Regions from separate parts of the Ezakiella massiliensis genome, predicted to be linked through region 2. Evidence: riboswitches for the same ligand, from Rfam matches in the RefSeq annotation. Region 2 holds a riboswitch; the other holds the start of a gene.
The links. Region 2 has a riboswitch for cobalamin ahead of AC6FXG_RS07165 (ABC transporter substrate-binding protein). Riboswitches for the same ligand answer to the same signal wherever they lie in the genome.

Region 1 (8,118 bases), on a different contig from region 2:
TTTTTCGGGATTTCATTTCCTATTAGAAATATACTTATGGCAGCCTTGCTTCCTTTTATATTTGGATTATTTTTAATATCGTTAGAGATATTAGCTGGAGTGATTTCAGGAAATGTTATAGGTACATTAATATTAACGACTGCTGGGATTGTGATTCAACTTATATTATCTATTCGAGATGAAATTGTTAAATACATGCCTATTGCATTGATAGGAAAGCCTGTGAACCTTATAAAAGGAATAGGATATTATGACTATTATGTACCGATTATTACGGGCAGTATATTGCTTATACTGTGTATAGTAATTTCGATTGCTGTAATAAACAAAAAGCAAATCAGTTAGGAGGTAAAATATCATGCTAAAAATTGGAGAAAATATTCTTCAAAAGCGAAAAGAAAGAGGCATAACTCAGGAAGAATTAGCAGAATTTATGATGGTAACAAAGGCTTCCGTATCAAAATGGGAGACAGGTCAAAGCTATCCAGATATTTTACTCCTACCAAAACTTGCCACTTTCTTTAATATAAGTGTGGATGAATTAATAGGATACGACCCAGACTTATCTCCAACTCAAATACAAAAATTTTATATAGACTTAGAGGATCGTGTTTCGGATGCAGGTATGGATAGTATCCTAGAAGATATAAAAATTAAAATTAAACAATACTATTCTTGCTTTGAACTACTATACTATATGTCTTTGTTTATTTTGAACCATTGTGATTTAACAACTGATGATGTAAAAAAAGAAGAATATCTAGAATACGCAAATAATATACTAAGAAGAGTGTGCGAGCATTCTAAAGATCCTATACAAAAAGAACAATCATTGAGCTTGAGGGCAGCCTGTTTAATTAGTTTAGGAAAATCGGAAGAAGCATTAAATATTTTGCCATCTTCGGACATGCTATCTATATCAAAAGATTGTTTAGTGGCTTCAGCTTATTTAAAAACGAAGAAAGAAAATGAAGTAGATCAAAAATTACAAGTAATGATTTATAAGAACATAATCGATTTAATCACCCTTCTTATGATGAAGAGTAGTTTGAATAATTACGATTGGATTGAAACATTAGAGAAAGTGGAGGATTTAATAGAAACTTTTAATCTTACCCAGATAAATGTTTCCATCGTTTTAAACTTCTATTTATCCTTGGCAACGCACTATATTGACGATAATAATCTCAAACTTGCTGGTAATTATGTGGAAAAACTACTCAATTTGTTAATAGAGAGTAAGGAAAAATCGTTTAAGATAAGAGGCGATGAATTTTTTAATCAAATAGAAGAATGGCTTGATGAAAATTTATTATTATCTACAAATCCAAATAGAAGTGACGATATGATTGTTCGCTTTTATATAGATGCAATAGAGAATAATGAAAGTTTTAAAGGAATTATTTCTGAAGGAAAGGTAAAATCATTAGTTGATAAGGTTAAGGAGATTTACTCTCTATAATTAAATAATACAATCAGATAAAAGGTTGTAATTTTGTTTGTCCATTCCTAAGTAATAGATTTTTACTTAAGTTTATACAACTTTAACAAACTGTCAATTTTTCATGAAAATTTAGAGTTGATCTAATAGGAGAATTTTTGGCAATATGAAGAATGGTTAAAAATATATGAATACTGGTAGTATCCTTATCATGAATATATCAAAAGTTAGGAGTTAGAAATGATAAGATAAAAATCTTGGAGGAATAAAATGAACAAAAAGAACTTATGGCTTATATTAGCAATAATCTCATTTATTACACTTATATTATCAATATACATGTCATATAAGACAGGAAAAACAGAGTATGCATGGATAATCGGTTCTATGCTTTTTGGCATAGGGTGTGGAAGTAGATATAATAACAAGAAAAAGAAATAAAAAAATTTGCAATAGAGAAAGTCATTGGGTTTGAACTTAAAACGATTAGAAATAAAAAATCTAGTCGTTTTTTTATTGTAAGAAAGAAAACAAGTGAATCTTTCTATGATGATATAAGACTTTTACATATATAAACACAATGTCATCATTTAATGTCAAAAGTATTTGACATTAGGAGGTCAGTATGAATCTTATAAAATTTATTGAGTCAAATCAAATGTTTGGTATAGGTTTACTATGGTTATTTCTGGTTGCTTCACTAGTATGTACCTTAATTATGATAGTAACCTTAATTAAAAAAGGAGATGAAAGAAAGGGATATATTGTAAGAAAATCTGGATTAACTGCATTAGTAGTAGGGATAATATTTTTAATTATAAATATAATTTGGAATATTTTCTTTGAACAAAATTCAAGTATAAGCTTTGAAGATAACCCGATATTTTATGTCGGTATAATATCAATAGCTTTTAATATTTCATACCTAATTAACATGAGGAAATACAGGTAAGAGAAATGAAAAATCACATCAAAGAATTTAGAACAGAGAAAGGATTACTTCAACAAGAATTAGCTGATATATGCGGAGTCAGTAGACAAACTGTTAATGCTATTGAAAACAATAAGTATGATCCAACTCTTGAACTTGCTTTTAAATTAGCTCTTGCTCTTGAAACAACTGTAGATGAATTATTCATATATGAATAAAAATATTAAGTCAAATTTTCTTAAAGTGCCTATGATTTTAGGCACTTTTTCTATATCAGATTTTATGAGATGATAATAGAATATTTTTAACAAAACATTCAACTCAAGATACAAATTATAAGACGGAGAGATGATATCTTCATCGTCTTTTTTTATTACAAAAAAGGAGTTATATATGAAAAAACTAGAACAAATAAGACAAGAGTCAAAAGAAATAAAAGATAAAATAGACGATACAGAAGAAAGATTAAGGCAACTAAAAAATCAAGAAAAAAAGATATTAAAACAAGACATAGTGAAAAGAAGAAAAGAAAGAACTCATAGGCTAATAACAAGAGGAGCAATCTTAGAAAGCCTTATAGAAAATTCAGAAGAACTAACAGATGAAGAAATAAAAATCCTACTAGAAGAAGCAACAAATACAAAAGAATTTAAAGAAACACTAAAAATAATTATAGAAAATTAAGAAAAATAAAATAATCAAATCTCCCTTAGATTTTCTAAGGGCGCAATTATACACCTTAAAGGGTGATTGCGTGGCTTTAGAGCCAAACCCTTGCAGGGAGCAACAACCATTCGCTTTTTAAAAGTCAAGGGTAAATAAACTCGCTAACGCTCGCCCTTGACTTTTAAAATTTGAAATGAACAAAACAATTAAGCCGACATACTGAAACAACAAAAATTAATTCAGTAGTCGGCTTTTTCTATTCTATCATTTCAAAACGCTCATTCACAAAGAGGATATAAAAATCTATTAAGCCTCCACCTAAAACAACAAAAAAAGAAAGAGAGTGATAACTTATTTACAGGCAAGGTCGGATATTTCTTTTATAATGAGAAAAAGTCTTATACAAAATTTCTACTAAAGGTCCTAATAGGAAACGCCCTTGGAGCAGTACTAATAGCCTTTCTTTTATCTTTAAGTAGAAATGGAGAATTTTTACAAGAAAAGGCTTTGGCTTTAGTAAACACAAAATTAAACGACACTTATTTAAGTTTATTTGTCCTAGGAATAATGTGTAACATCTTCGTCGTCTTTGGAGTAGAAGAATACAAGACAAACACCCAGGACCTTGGAAAATATTTAGGCATAATCTTTGCAGTAATGGTCTTTATCCTTGCAGGCTTTGAACACTCTATTGCAGATATTTTTTACTTTGCCATGGCAGGAGTTTGGAGTCTAAATGGATTTTTGAGAATTTTAGTTATAGTTTTAGGAAATGCAGTTGGCGGACTTTTAGTTCCAAGTGTTAGATTATTAGAAAGAGAATAGATCTTTTCAAATAGATTTATGAAGTAAAAATTTCTTTTTTAAAAAATTACAGAATTTATAAAAATATAAATTTTTAAATAGCAAGTCCAAGTCTTTTTTTATTGAAAAAAACATTTCAAAGTGCTATAATTATTACAATTGAATAAGATGCTAAGTGAGTAAATAAGCTTTTATTTACTTAAAGGGAATTAAGTGAAAATCTTAAACGATCCGGTCGCTGTAAGTGTTAGTATATTTAACTATGCCATTGGGAAACTGAGAAGGCTAAATATATGGTAGGCACAAGTCAGAAAACCTGCTTGGCATTTGAATTTATCCCTATTTCCGTCGAAAGTAGGTAAAAAAGCAGTTACTGTACCATTGTTTTTTGAGCTTACTATTTTTAGGCTTATAGACAATGGTTTTTTATTTTTAGGATTTAGAGTAAAGTTCAATAATAATTCTAAGGAGAAGAAAATGAAAAAGAATTTAAAGTTTTTCCTTGTTCTAGCCTTGGCCTTGGTTTTAGGTCTAAGTGCCTGCAATAAAAATGCAGAGCCAGAAGGAAAAGTAGAGGAAGCAGTTCAAAAACCTGCAAGCACAGAAGAAAAAGTTGCAAAAACAAGTGAAGAGAAAAAGAAGGTAGAAAGATTAGTAATTGGAACTACAGCTGAAAACAATGTTTTTTCTGCAGTTTCACAAAAAGATGCTTTTGGTAGGACTAACTATAACAACTTTACCCAAGGTGACTTTGTCTATGTTGATAAAAATAACGAAATACAACCATTCTTTTTTACAGAATTTACAATTTCTGACGATGGCAAAGAGTTAGTTTTTAAATGGCCAGAGGGAGCAATTTGGCATGACGGAGTTCCTGTATCTGAAGAGGACATTTTATTTACCTTTGACTTTATGAAAAATGTTAGAGAGTCAGGAGGCTTAAAAAACCTTGAAAGCTGGGAAATTACTGGCGACCATGAATGCACTCTTAAATTTTCAGAGCCTGATGTTTTTTATTGGCTAAATGCTTCTGCATCTAACAACTCTTGTTTATTTGCCAAACACATTTGGGAAAAGGTAGAAGACCCATCTACTTATGATGGCGAAGATGCTGCTATTGGCTGTGGACCTTATAAGCTAGTTGCTGTAGACAGAGACTCACAAACTTCAGTTTATAAGGCAGTTCCAGAAAACAATTATGGTGGAGACCTTATGGTAGAAGAAGTTGTCCTTCAATCATATTCTGGAGAAGACACCCTAATGATGGCCATGGCCAATGGTGAAATAGATGCATTTTTCAATTATGCAAATCCAATAGATGGACCTATTATGGATACAATAAAGTCTAATCCCGACATAGACCCAGGAGCCAGTGACTTTGGTGGCCATTACCAACTTACTTATGGTATGAAGAGAAAGCCAGGAGACGATATTAACTTTAGAAAGGCTGTAAGGGCTGGACTTGACTATGACAGATTGGCTCAAGTAATTGCAGGCGACTATGGCAAGCATCCAGGAATTGGAATAGTTACACCTGTAAACAAGGGTTTTGACAAAAGTCTAGGAATTTTAGACCAAGACCTTGAAGAGGCGAAAAATTTATTAGACCAAGCTGGCTACAAGGATGTTGATGGTGATGGCTTTAGAGAACTTCCAGATGGATCTCCAATGGATGTTATGATTACTATGCAATATTCTAAAAAAGGCAAGGAAACCTATAGTAGAATTGCTGAAGTTATAGGAGCATCTTTAAAAGATTTGGGAATTAAAACCCATATTGACGAAGACTCACTTAGAAATGGTGAAGTATGGGAAGCCAATGTTAGTGAAGGCAAGTACGACCTTTCTATTGGTTACACTACTTCTGGAATGACAAACTGGTCAAGTGCCTTCAGGTACTTTGTAGGTGCACCAAGATTTGAAGGAGAAAAAACTTGGATTTGGGGAACCTATGATGATCCAGAATTTTTAGAAACATTTTACAAGATGCAAGTATCAAAGACCAATGAAGAATATGCTGGCTATATGAACAAATTACAACACATGGCAGCAGAAGATTGTTTTGCCCAAGCCCTTTGCTGGGAAGAAGGTCACTTCCCATATAGGACAGATAAAATAGGAGGCTGGGATAACTATCCAGGTTGGGGAGTAATTAACCCAAGAACTTGGTACGACATTTATCAAAAGTAAAATGAACAAGTCAATAAGAAAAATACTATTTTCACTGGCGACAATTTTTGTTATAGTTACAATTTCATTTTTGCTCATCCACTTTATGCCTGGAGATCCTATTATTTCTCTAGTAGGCCAAGAAGAGTATTATTATCTCTTAGAAAATAATCCAAGTGAGCTAGAAAGAATTGTAGAAAAGTATGGACTTAACGACAAGCTCAATGTTCAATTTATTAAATATTTAAAAAATATTGCTAAGCTAGACTTTGGTATAGCCTATTATAACAAAAGGCCTGTTACTGAAAATGTGCTTAGGGCCTGTAAAAATACCTTAATGCTTGCTATTCCAACTTGGATTATAGGTGGAATTTTAGGCTGTGTTTTAGGAACCTTTGCTGGTTGGAAACCTGGTGGAAAGTTTGACCAGGTTTCCACCCCAGTATTTTTACTTGCTAACACAATTCCATCTAACTGCCTAGGACTAATACTTCTAACTATATTTTCTTATAAGCTAAAAGTATTTCCAATTAATGGCATGGTAAGTCCAGGTTTGTTTGGTATTGAGAAAGTAAAAAGTATGATCCACCACATGGCCCTACCTTTAATTATTCTAATAATATTTAGAACGGCATCAAATTTTATGTTAATGAAGTCTTCCGTTTCCCAAATTAGAAAAGAAGACTATATTTTAACTGCAAGGTCTAAGGGTATGGGCGAAAAGACCGTACTTTTTAAGCACCTACTTAGAAATGCACTAATTCCCTATGGAACTTCTTTTTTTATCCAAATGGGATATTTATTAAGTGGGTCTATGATTATAGAGACAATTTTTGGATGGAAGGGCATGGGCCTATTAATGACTGAGGCTGTTAGTAAAAAAGACTTTCCAACTGCCCAATTATGCTTTTTAATTGCAGCAGTAGGAGTAGTTTTTGGCAACCTTATTTCAGATATCTTTAACCAAAAAATTGATCCTAGATATGGGGATGGAAACTAGTATGAGAAGAGAAAAAATAAACAAGTACTTTATAATTGGATCATTTATAGTTACAGTTTTTATTCTCATTGCAATATTTGCTCCAATCCTAGCTCCCTATAATCCCCACGACCTTTTCCAGCCCTATTTAAGTCCGTCTAGCGACCATCTCTTAGGAACTAACGACCTTGGAAATGATATACTAAGCGAGCTAATTTATGGGACTAGGACTTCAATTTCTATAGGAGTTTTCACTGCCTTTATTGTAACCTTTGTAGGAACAAGCCTAGGTTTAATTGCTGGATACTTTGGCAACAAGGTGGACAAAACTATTACAGCCTTTACAAATATTGTAATGGGCATTCCCTATCTTCCACTGGCTATGTTATTAATTGCCTTTATGAAGCCAGGAAAACTAAATTTAATTATTGCAATTTCTATTACAGGTTGGACCTATACCTGTAGGATAATTAGGGCCAAGACAAAAGAGCTGGTAGTTATGCCTTATATAAAAATCGAAAAGTCCTTAGGCTTAAACAACTTTGTTATTATTTATAAGCACCTTTTGCCTAACTTAATAGACATAGTTATGACTAGGGGAGCCCTTTCAGTTGCATCAGCAATGATGACAGAGTCAGGTCTTAGTTTTTTAGGCCTAGGCTCCTTTGGCGAAAAATCTTGGGGCAGTATTTTAAGATATGCCTTTTATAGAAATGCAATAATGAAAAACCAATACTGGTGGTATGTTCCGCCAATAATATGTACCTCCTTAGTTGTTTTAGGTTTTATTTTAATGGGATATTACGGTGAGAAAAATGACTAAAGAAAATATTTTACTAAAAATTGAAGACCTAAATATTAGCTTTGCTAAGGGAAAAAACAAAGTTCTTAGAGATTTTTCACTAGACCTTAGCGAAAGAGAAAAGTTTGCCTTAATTGGTGAATCAGGTAGCGGTAAGTCGGTTTTAATTCTTGCCATTTTAAAACTTCTGCCCAAGAGCCAAGTAGAAGGGAAAATATACTATAAGAATAAAAACCTCTTAGCATTAAAGGAAAAGGAAATGGAAGCTATTAGAGGAGCTGAAATTTCTTATGTTCCCCAAGGAGGAGGTAATGCCTTAAATCCTC
Region 2 (8,118 bases):
TGCCAATCACTTTAATGAGTATAAAGATAATTTCCCCTCTCTTGGGATTTTCATATTTACTTTACATGACTCTTGTGGTAAAATTTATATATAATAATATATAGGAGGATTTATATTATGAAAAAGCGTTTAGTATTTATTTTTGTAGGCGTTCTTTTGCTTTCATCAGCAATTTTTGCTGCAAGTTTTAGAAAGAACATCACAGTTGACTACATGGGCATCAAGCTTGTGGTTGACGGCAAGGAAGTCATTATGGGCAATGATATGGCTGGCAACAAGATTGAGCCATTTGCTTATGAAGGTACTACTTATCTCCCAGTCCGTGCTCTTGCAGAAGCTTTGGGCAAGAATGTTCAATGGGACGACGCAACCAAGACTATTTTTATCGGTGATGGTTCAGCAGCTCCAGTTGCAGATAATCAAAACAATACTCCAGCTCCAAGCACTGGTCAATATTTAACAGATGTTATGGATCCATTTAGTATGAAAAGGGCCACTGTTTACAAAACAAAGGATAGGAAGTCCCTATCATTAGCTGGCAAAGAGTACACCAATGGCGTTTATTATGATTCATACTATGGTAGGCAAGGTCATACTAATTTTAATCTTGACGGAAAATACACAAACCTAACTGGTAAATTGGGTGCCGATCAAGAGGGAAGTACAATTCGTTTTGATTTTATTGCAGATGGAACTATTATTCAGTCCTATGATATAATCTCTGGCCAACTTCCAGTTGATGTAAATCTAAATGTAAGTGGCGTTAGACTTCTTGAAATCAAATATGAAGTTACTACTGGCGATATGTATTCAAGTTCAGCATTTACAGACATTATGGTTAGATAAAATTCTCGAGCAAGAGAATTTTCTTTAAAAGCCCTTGGGCAAATAAAATTAAAAATTAAGCGGAGGCCCCGGCCTCTGCTTTTTGTTTACTTTACTTGCCTTTTGTTGTAGAATGAATGTGGTGGCTTTGTTTTTGATTATTGTCACCGAAGAAGAATTTTAGGAGGTTTATTATGGATAATATTAAAAAAGTTTTAGAGGTTTTGGGCAGCGTTGATGTTTTTTATCTTGCAACATCCGTTGACGGCAAGCCAAATGTAAGGCCTTTTGATGTGCATACAGAATTTGAAGGAAAGATTTATTTGGTGACCAAGAAGCACAAGAATGTTTACTCTGAGCTCAAGGCCAATCCTTATGTGGCTATTGCAAGGGCTACTGGTCAGGGCTATTTTAGGATTTACGGTGAGCTCATCGAGGACGACCGCCGCGAAGCGCGTGCTAAACTCGTAGACGACAATGTGGAACTTTGCAAGGGCAAGTACGCTGCAGATGACGAGGACACAGCTGTTTTCTATTTCAAAGACGCGACTTTAAATTTGATGGAACACGGCAAAGACCAGATTGTGATTGAGTTTTAAATGAAATTTAAAAATATTATTTTTGATGTGGACGGGACTCTTTTGGATTCCCGTTCGCAGACTATAGAGGCTTTTGACCGCCTGGCCATGGATAAAATTGGTCGCCATTTGGAGGGGGAGGAGAGAGACTTTGCCTTTCACAATCCTTCGTTGGAGACTTTGAAGGCCTTAGGGCTAGAAACCAATGATGAAAATATGGCCGAGCTTTACAGGCACTTCCACGATTTGAGTGGGAGTTTGAAATTTTTTCCTGGCATGAAGGAGGTCTTGGACCAAATAAAAACTAAAGTTAATTTTATGGGAATGGCGTCTAATCGCGACATCGACGAGTGCGAGTACGCCCTGGCCCACAATGGTCTGGGCGAGTACTTTGACGACTACGCCTGCAGGGACCATGTGGCTAATCCCAAACCCTCTGGCGACATGCTGGTCTGGTATATGAAAAAGCATAGACTAAATCCGGCAGAGACCATTTATATTGGCAATGCTGTGACCGACCATATGGCCGCCATTGACGCGGGGATAAGTTATGGGATTGCGGAATGGGGGACCACGGAATATCTACAGGAAAAGGCTATTTCATTTAAAGAGCCAAAAGATATTCTCAAAATTTGCGGTTAAAATCGCGATATTCTCGTGAAATTTAATCGGTTTGTCTACCATAAAGGTAGACGCTACATGACCGATTAAATTTTTCGCGTCGAATCTCATCGAAATTACGAAGCCCTGCCCAAGAGGTCAATTTCCCGTAGCGGCGATCCTGAAATGGTCGCCAAGAAATTGACCGATTGGTATGCAGTGACTCACGCAACCTCTTGTCCAAGAAAACAAAATTTCTGTAGCGTCCGATTGCAGCCACGCCCAAGAATCGAACGCGAAAGCGTGAAGATGATTGGCAAGCGTTGACTCACGCAACCTCTTGTTCAATCGTTAGACCGAAGGGAAGAACGATTGAGGACAAGAGTCTGAGGAGAATTTCGGACAAAAAATTTTGTTTGATTGGTTGCAAGAGTCTGAGGAGAATGTGGACCGAAAAATTTTGCCCTAAAAGTTATACATTATAAATTAAATATGTGCTCATTTGTTGTTTGTTCTTTGAGAAATTTTGTGCTATAATCTCCCTGTAAACAATTTAATGTGTGAGCAAAAGGGAAGTTGGTTTAAGCCACACGGTCTTCGCCACTGTAAAAGCCGAGGGTGCATCTCACTTGACGGGAAGGGATGTATTTGTTCGAGGCAAAGAGTCAGGATACCTTTCACATGTAATTTCTTTACGAAAGATAGAGAAGTTTATTTTAACTTCCTCTATATTTTTAAGGAGGATTTTTTTATGACAAATTTGAGAAGAATTTTCGCACTCTTGCTTGCTCTTGCCCTTGTTTTTTCATTTGCAGCTTGCAGCAAGGTTGACGAAAAAAAGGTTGAAGAGCCTAAGCAAGAAGAAAAGGTAGAAAAGCAAGACGAAAAAGCTGAAGAAAAGAAAGATGAAAAAGCCGAAGAAAAGACTGAGGCCAAAGACGATTACTACCCAGTAACTGTTGAGACTTACAGTGCTGATGGAGAAAAAATCGAACTTACTTTTGACAAGGCACCTGAAAAGGTCTTGTGTGTTTACCAATCTGCAATTGAAAATATGCTTGCCCTTGGCCTTGGCGATAGGGTTATTGCAAACGCAATGCTAGACGTACCTGTAAAGGATGAGTGGAAGGACCAATTTGATAAGGTTCAGTATTTTGAAAAAGCCCCGTCAAAGGAGGCCGTTCTTGATATGGCTCCTGATATGATTATTTCATGGTCCAGTTATTTCCGTGATAAAACTCTTGGCGATGTTAAGTTTTGGCATGACAGGGGTGTTAAGACCTATATTAATTTAAACAGTGGCATCATGAAGCCAGACAAATTGGAATATGAATACCAAGACATCAGAACCCTTGGCAAAATTTTTAACAAAAACGAAGAAGCAGAGACTTTGATTTCTGAAATGGAAAAGAAGATTGCTGAAGGTCAAAAACTTTCAGAGTCCAGAGAGCCAGTTACTGCTGTTATTTTAGAAATTGAAGGCGACAACCAATTCAGAAATTACGGTGAGGATTCAATCGGAGGAAACATTGCAAGCTTGGCTGGAGCTAAATTGGTTTTTGATAAGAATGGTAAGTTTGGTCTGGAAGAATTGATCGAACATAATCCAGAAGTTATTTTTACAGTTTACTTTGGAGATGAAAAGCTTAGGGATGGCGAAAAAGAAAAGATTTTAAATAACCCACAATTGCAATCCTTGGACGCTGTAAAAAATGGCCGCGTTTATCCAATTATGCTTAGTGAAGTATATTCATCTGGCGTTAGAACAGCCGATGGTATCGACACTATCGTAAACGGACTTTATAATGAAAGATAAAAAATTTAGATGGCTAATGCTAATATTACTTGTAGTATTAGCCATTTCTATTATCTTGGGCGTAAATATTGGCTATGCCAAAATCAATTTTAACCATGTTTTAAAAATTATCTTGTCCAAGATCGGTTTTGGCGTTGATGTTAGTGGAATTCGCCCACAAGATTTTGACATCATTTACCTTATACGTCTGCCCAGACTTATCCTTGCCCTTGTTGTTGGTATGAGCCTTGGCGTGTCGGGTCTTGTAATGCAGGCTGTAGTTAAAAACCCTCTTGCAGACCCCTATGTGCTCGGCATAAGTTCGGGCGCAACTTTTGGAGCAACCCTGGGCATTACCCTTGGCATAAATAGGATTTTCGGATCAAATGCCATTGGTGTATGTGCCTTTATTGGAGCATTTGCCATTGCAATTATGGTTGTAGTTTTGTCCAACATCGGCTCGCAATCGTCGACATCCAAACTCCTGCTTTCGGGTATTGCCCTTTCAACTGCCATGAACACCCTGTCCTCGGTTTTAATATTTTTATCATCAAATCGTGAGGCCTCGCGTGAACTAACTTTTTGGCTCATGGGATCTTTGGCAGGGGCCAAGTGGGAAAACCTCACAAGGATTGCCCCCATCATTTTCCTCTGTACGCTTGTATTTTTCACCCAGCACAGGAATTTGGACCTGGCACTTTTGGGCGACGACATCGCCATCACCATGGGTGTTAACCTAAACAAGCTAAGGCACATCTACCTACTTATCATAAGTATAATGATTGGTTTTGTAGTCTATGTAAGCGGGATTATAGGCTTTATTGGCCTCATCATCCCCCACGTAGCCAGATTTATTGTGGGCAACAGCCATAAAAAGCTGGTGTTTTTGTCTGCAATCTTGGGTTCCATCCTTTTAATCTGGGCGGACATAGCTTCGCGCGTCCTCATTCCATCCACAGAGTTGCCCACAGGAGTTGTTGTAGCTCTCATAGGCGCACCGTTATTTATATATTTAATTATCACAAAATCTTTTAGGAGGAATTAATGATTATTACAGAGAATCTTTCTTATAGAATTAATGGCAAAACCCTTATAAAAGATATAAATTTGAAAATTGAAGATAAAAAGTTTGTCGCAATTATCGGGCCAAACGGGTCGGGCAAGTCGACAATCCTAAGGTGTATTTACAGGGCCAACAAAAATTATACGGGAAATATTATTATTGATGGCAAAAACTTGCAGGACATAAAGGTAAGGGATAGTGCAAAAAAGCTCGCCGTCATGAGTCAGATAAACGATATGAATTTCGATTTTACGGTTTATGAAATGGTAATGCTTGGTCGCAGCCCCCACAAAAAATTTATGGAGAGGGACAACAAGCACGACAAGGAAATTGTCCAAGCAGCCATTAACATGGTTGGCATGGAGGGCAAGGAAGACAGGTTCTTGTCCAGCTTATCTGGTGGGGAGCGCCAAAGAGTCCAACTTGCACGCGCCTTTTGCCAGGAGAGTGAAATTTTAATTTTGGACGAACCCACAAATCATTTGGATATTAAATACCAGCTGGAGCTTTTGAAACTCGTAAGAGACTCGAAAAAAACTGCAGTCGCCGCCCTCCACGATATAAATTTGTCACTCATGTTTTGCGATTACCTTTATTGTTTAAAAAACTCCCAGCTCATCGCCCAAGGCACGCCTGAGGAAATAATTACCGACGAGATGATCTACAAGCTCTATGGAGTAAAATCGCAAGTCACAACAACAGATGACGGAATAAAAAATATTATATGGAAGATATAACACGCTTCAGAGCGTGTTTTTATTTGTGCTTAATTTAAATTGATTAGGAAAGGCACTTAAGATATGCTGATATTAATCCGCACTAGATAATGTTTTGCTCATTTGACTGGACTTATTTTTTTTTTTGATATAATTGTGATATAATAAAGCATAATAAATAAAAAATATTTAGGAGGCTTTATGATTTTAGCATCATCTTCGCCCAGGCGAAAGGAAATTCTTGAAATGTTTGCCATTAATTTTGTGACAATGGCGCCGGACATTGACGAGGATATTATTAGAAATAAATATGATTTGGCGGACAAAAATGAACGTGAAGAGTGCTTGAAGGCTTTGGCTTTGGCAAAGGCCAAGGCTATTCAAGAAAAAGTTGGCGACGAAGAGATTATTTTGGCGGCCGACACTATGGTCTTTGCAGATAAGCCGCTGGGCAAGCCCAAGGATGATGAGGATGCTCTTGAAATGCTAAAATCTCTAGCAGGTAAAAGCCATGAAGTCTTAACGGGTTTTGCTATTATAGGTAAATATGATATAATTAACAAAACGGTTACATCCACAGTTCGTTTTATCCCCATGGATGATAATTATCTGGCCTTTGCCAAAGCCTATGTGAGGGATGGTTATTCCACAGGCAAGGCGGGGGCGTACGGGATACAGGATAGGGGGGCGTATTTTATCCAAGAGATAAGCGGAGATTATTACAACATTATGGGTTTGCCAATAGCCGCAATACGAATAATTTCGTGTTAAATTTGCGATAAAGGCTTGTTTCGAATTGTTTGCTCATTGCGGAGTACCATCTGTACACCTCATTCGCAAAAATTCTGTACTGCGCCTTTCTCATCAAATTTTCCTACGAAATTATGAGAATAACAAAAGCATTGTGGCCGTTAGATTTAATTATTAAATTTTACTTTGCAAATCATGAGAGAAAAATATTGAGAAGATAAAATTATTTTAAATTATGAGAAAGGCAAAAATTTTGTGGCCGTTGAAGATAAATTTTTAATATCTGAATGTTATTAACATAATAAATATTAATAAGAACGGAGGTAGCGGCCGTGGTTTATCCCGGCCATCTCGGACACGGGGTTCGATGCCCCGTGATCGAGGATGTAGGCTACGGATATTTATGTAGCCATGTACCGTCTGGTTTATCCCAGACACCTCGTACGAGCGGGCTCGATGCCGCGAGGACGAGATTAAATTTGCAACATTTCTGCCATACATATGGCGTATTAAAAATAAAACAAAAGGAGAGGGATTATGAAAGAGAAAGATGAAAAGGTTAAGGGGGCTAGTTTAAAGGGTTATGGCCTGATTTTTAAAACTGCTCCTCTGGCAGTGATTTTTCACGTTGTTTTTACAATTCTTAGGGGTCTTAGCCCAACTGCCATTGCAATTTTTATGGGTCTTACAGTTGATGCTGTTATTGACCAAGTTGGAAAGATGGATGATCTGTCTTTAGTATTTAAGTATGCGGGAATTTTGTGTGCCCTTATGGCTTATCAGATGATTTCCAAACCGCTTTTGGAATGGCTATCATCTGTTATTAACGTTAAGCTTGAGGGTGTTTTGAATGAGATGATTATCGATAAGCATACAAAGTTAAAGTATTGGCGGCTTGAGGATAATGAATCTTTGGATCTTATAAAGCAGGTTGATAAGGATACTTTGTCACAATTTTCAAATGTGATTATGACTTACCAGCAGATGTTTATTGTAGGTTTTACAGTTGTGTCGGCTATGATTACCATTACTAGGTATGTTTGGTGGATTGTGCCGGTTACTTTGGTAATTGTTATGCCGCTTTTGTGGCTGGCCAAGAAGGGTGCTAAGAAGACTTATGAGGAAGACAAGTCTTTGAATGACAAAAAGAGGTATGTCGATAGTCTTGATGAGGTGCTCTTGAGCAAGGAGGCCGCAAAAGAGCGTTACTTATTTGACTATTCCGACCATTACAACGAAAAAGACCTAGATAAGTTTATGCAAATTCACGATGCTAAGTTTAAGGTTATGCGTGACTGGTTTATTAGAAGCAAGGCTGGGTCAGTTGTTTTTTCTTTTATTGTGCTTTCAGTAGCTATTATTCTTTTACAACCTTTAAGGGCTGGCCTTATTAGTTTTGGTATTTATTCATCCTTGATCGGTCTTATTACTGCCCTTGTTCAAAGCGTTGGCTGGACTGTGCCCCAGGTTATGGATGGATTTACAACCGCTAAATTATTTTTCAATGACTTCTTTAAATTTATGTCCTTTGACGAGGAAGAGAATGCTCTCGTTAGACCAAATGAAGTTCCTGATTTTGAATCTATAGAATTTAAGGACGTTCATTTTACTTATCCGGGTACAGATCGTGAAATCCTAAAGGGTATGAGTTTTAGATTTGATAAGGGCCGTCACTATTCATTGGTAGGTGCTAATGGTAGCGGTAAATCTACAGTTATAAAGCTGATGCTTGGTCTTTATGATAATTATGATGGGGAAATTTTGATAAATGGAGTAGACGCTCGTACAATT

Region 1: it holds a riboswitch for cobalamin, as region 2 does, so the genes downstream of both, AC6FXG_RS05420 (ABC transporter substrate-binding protein) here and AC6FXG_RS07165 (ABC transporter substrate-binding protein) in region 2, are expected to answer to the same signal.

What each region holds. Positions count from the first base shown of each region.
Region 1 covers NZ_JCBCEO010000003.1:102,912-111,029, forward strand. Annotated here, with positions in the region: gene AC6FXG_RS05385 (ABC transporter permease) at 1-345, shown strand, start outside; gene AC6FXG_RS05390 (helix-turn-helix domain-containing protein) at 359-1,462, shown strand; gene AC6FXG_RS05395 (hypothetical protein) at 1,712-1,882, shown strand; gene AC6FXG_RS05400 (hypothetical protein) at 2,067-2,393, shown strand; gene AC6FXG_RS05405 (helix-turn-helix transcriptional regulator) at 2,399-2,590, shown strand; gene AC6FXG_RS05410 (DUF3847 domain-containing protein) at 2,766-3,056, shown strand; gene AC6FXG_RS05415 (formate/nitrite transporter family protein) at 3,297-3,863, shown strand; cobalamin riboswitch at 3,999-4,180, shown strand; gene AC6FXG_RS05420 (ABC transporter substrate-binding protein) at 4,320-6,032, shown strand; gene AC6FXG_RS05425 (ABC transporter permease) at 6,034-7,011, shown strand; gene AC6FXG_RS05430 (ABC transporter permease) at 7,013-7,813, shown strand; gene AC6FXG_RS05435 (ABC transporter ATP-binding protein) at 7,806-8,118, shown strand, end outside.
Region 2 covers NZ_JCBCEO010000005.1:13,821-21,938, reverse strand. Annotated here, with positions in the region: gene AC6FXG_RS07180 (stalk domain-containing protein) at 118-846, shown strand; gene AC6FXG_RS07175 (pyridoxamine 5'-phosphate oxidase family protein) at 1,020-1,424, shown strand; gene AC6FXG_RS07170 (HAD family hydrolase) at 1,425-2,045, shown strand; cobalamin riboswitch at 2,546-2,699, shown strand; gene AC6FXG_RS07165 (ABC transporter substrate-binding protein) at 2,755-3,819, shown strand; gene AC6FXG_RS07160 (FecCD family ABC transporter permease) at 3,809-4,843, shown strand; gene AC6FXG_RS07155 (ABC transporter ATP-binding protein) at 4,843-5,598, shown strand; gene AC6FXG_RS07150 (Maf family protein) at 5,779-6,348, shown strand; gene AC6FXG_RS07145 (ABC transporter ATP-binding protein) at 6,865-8,118, shown strand, end outside.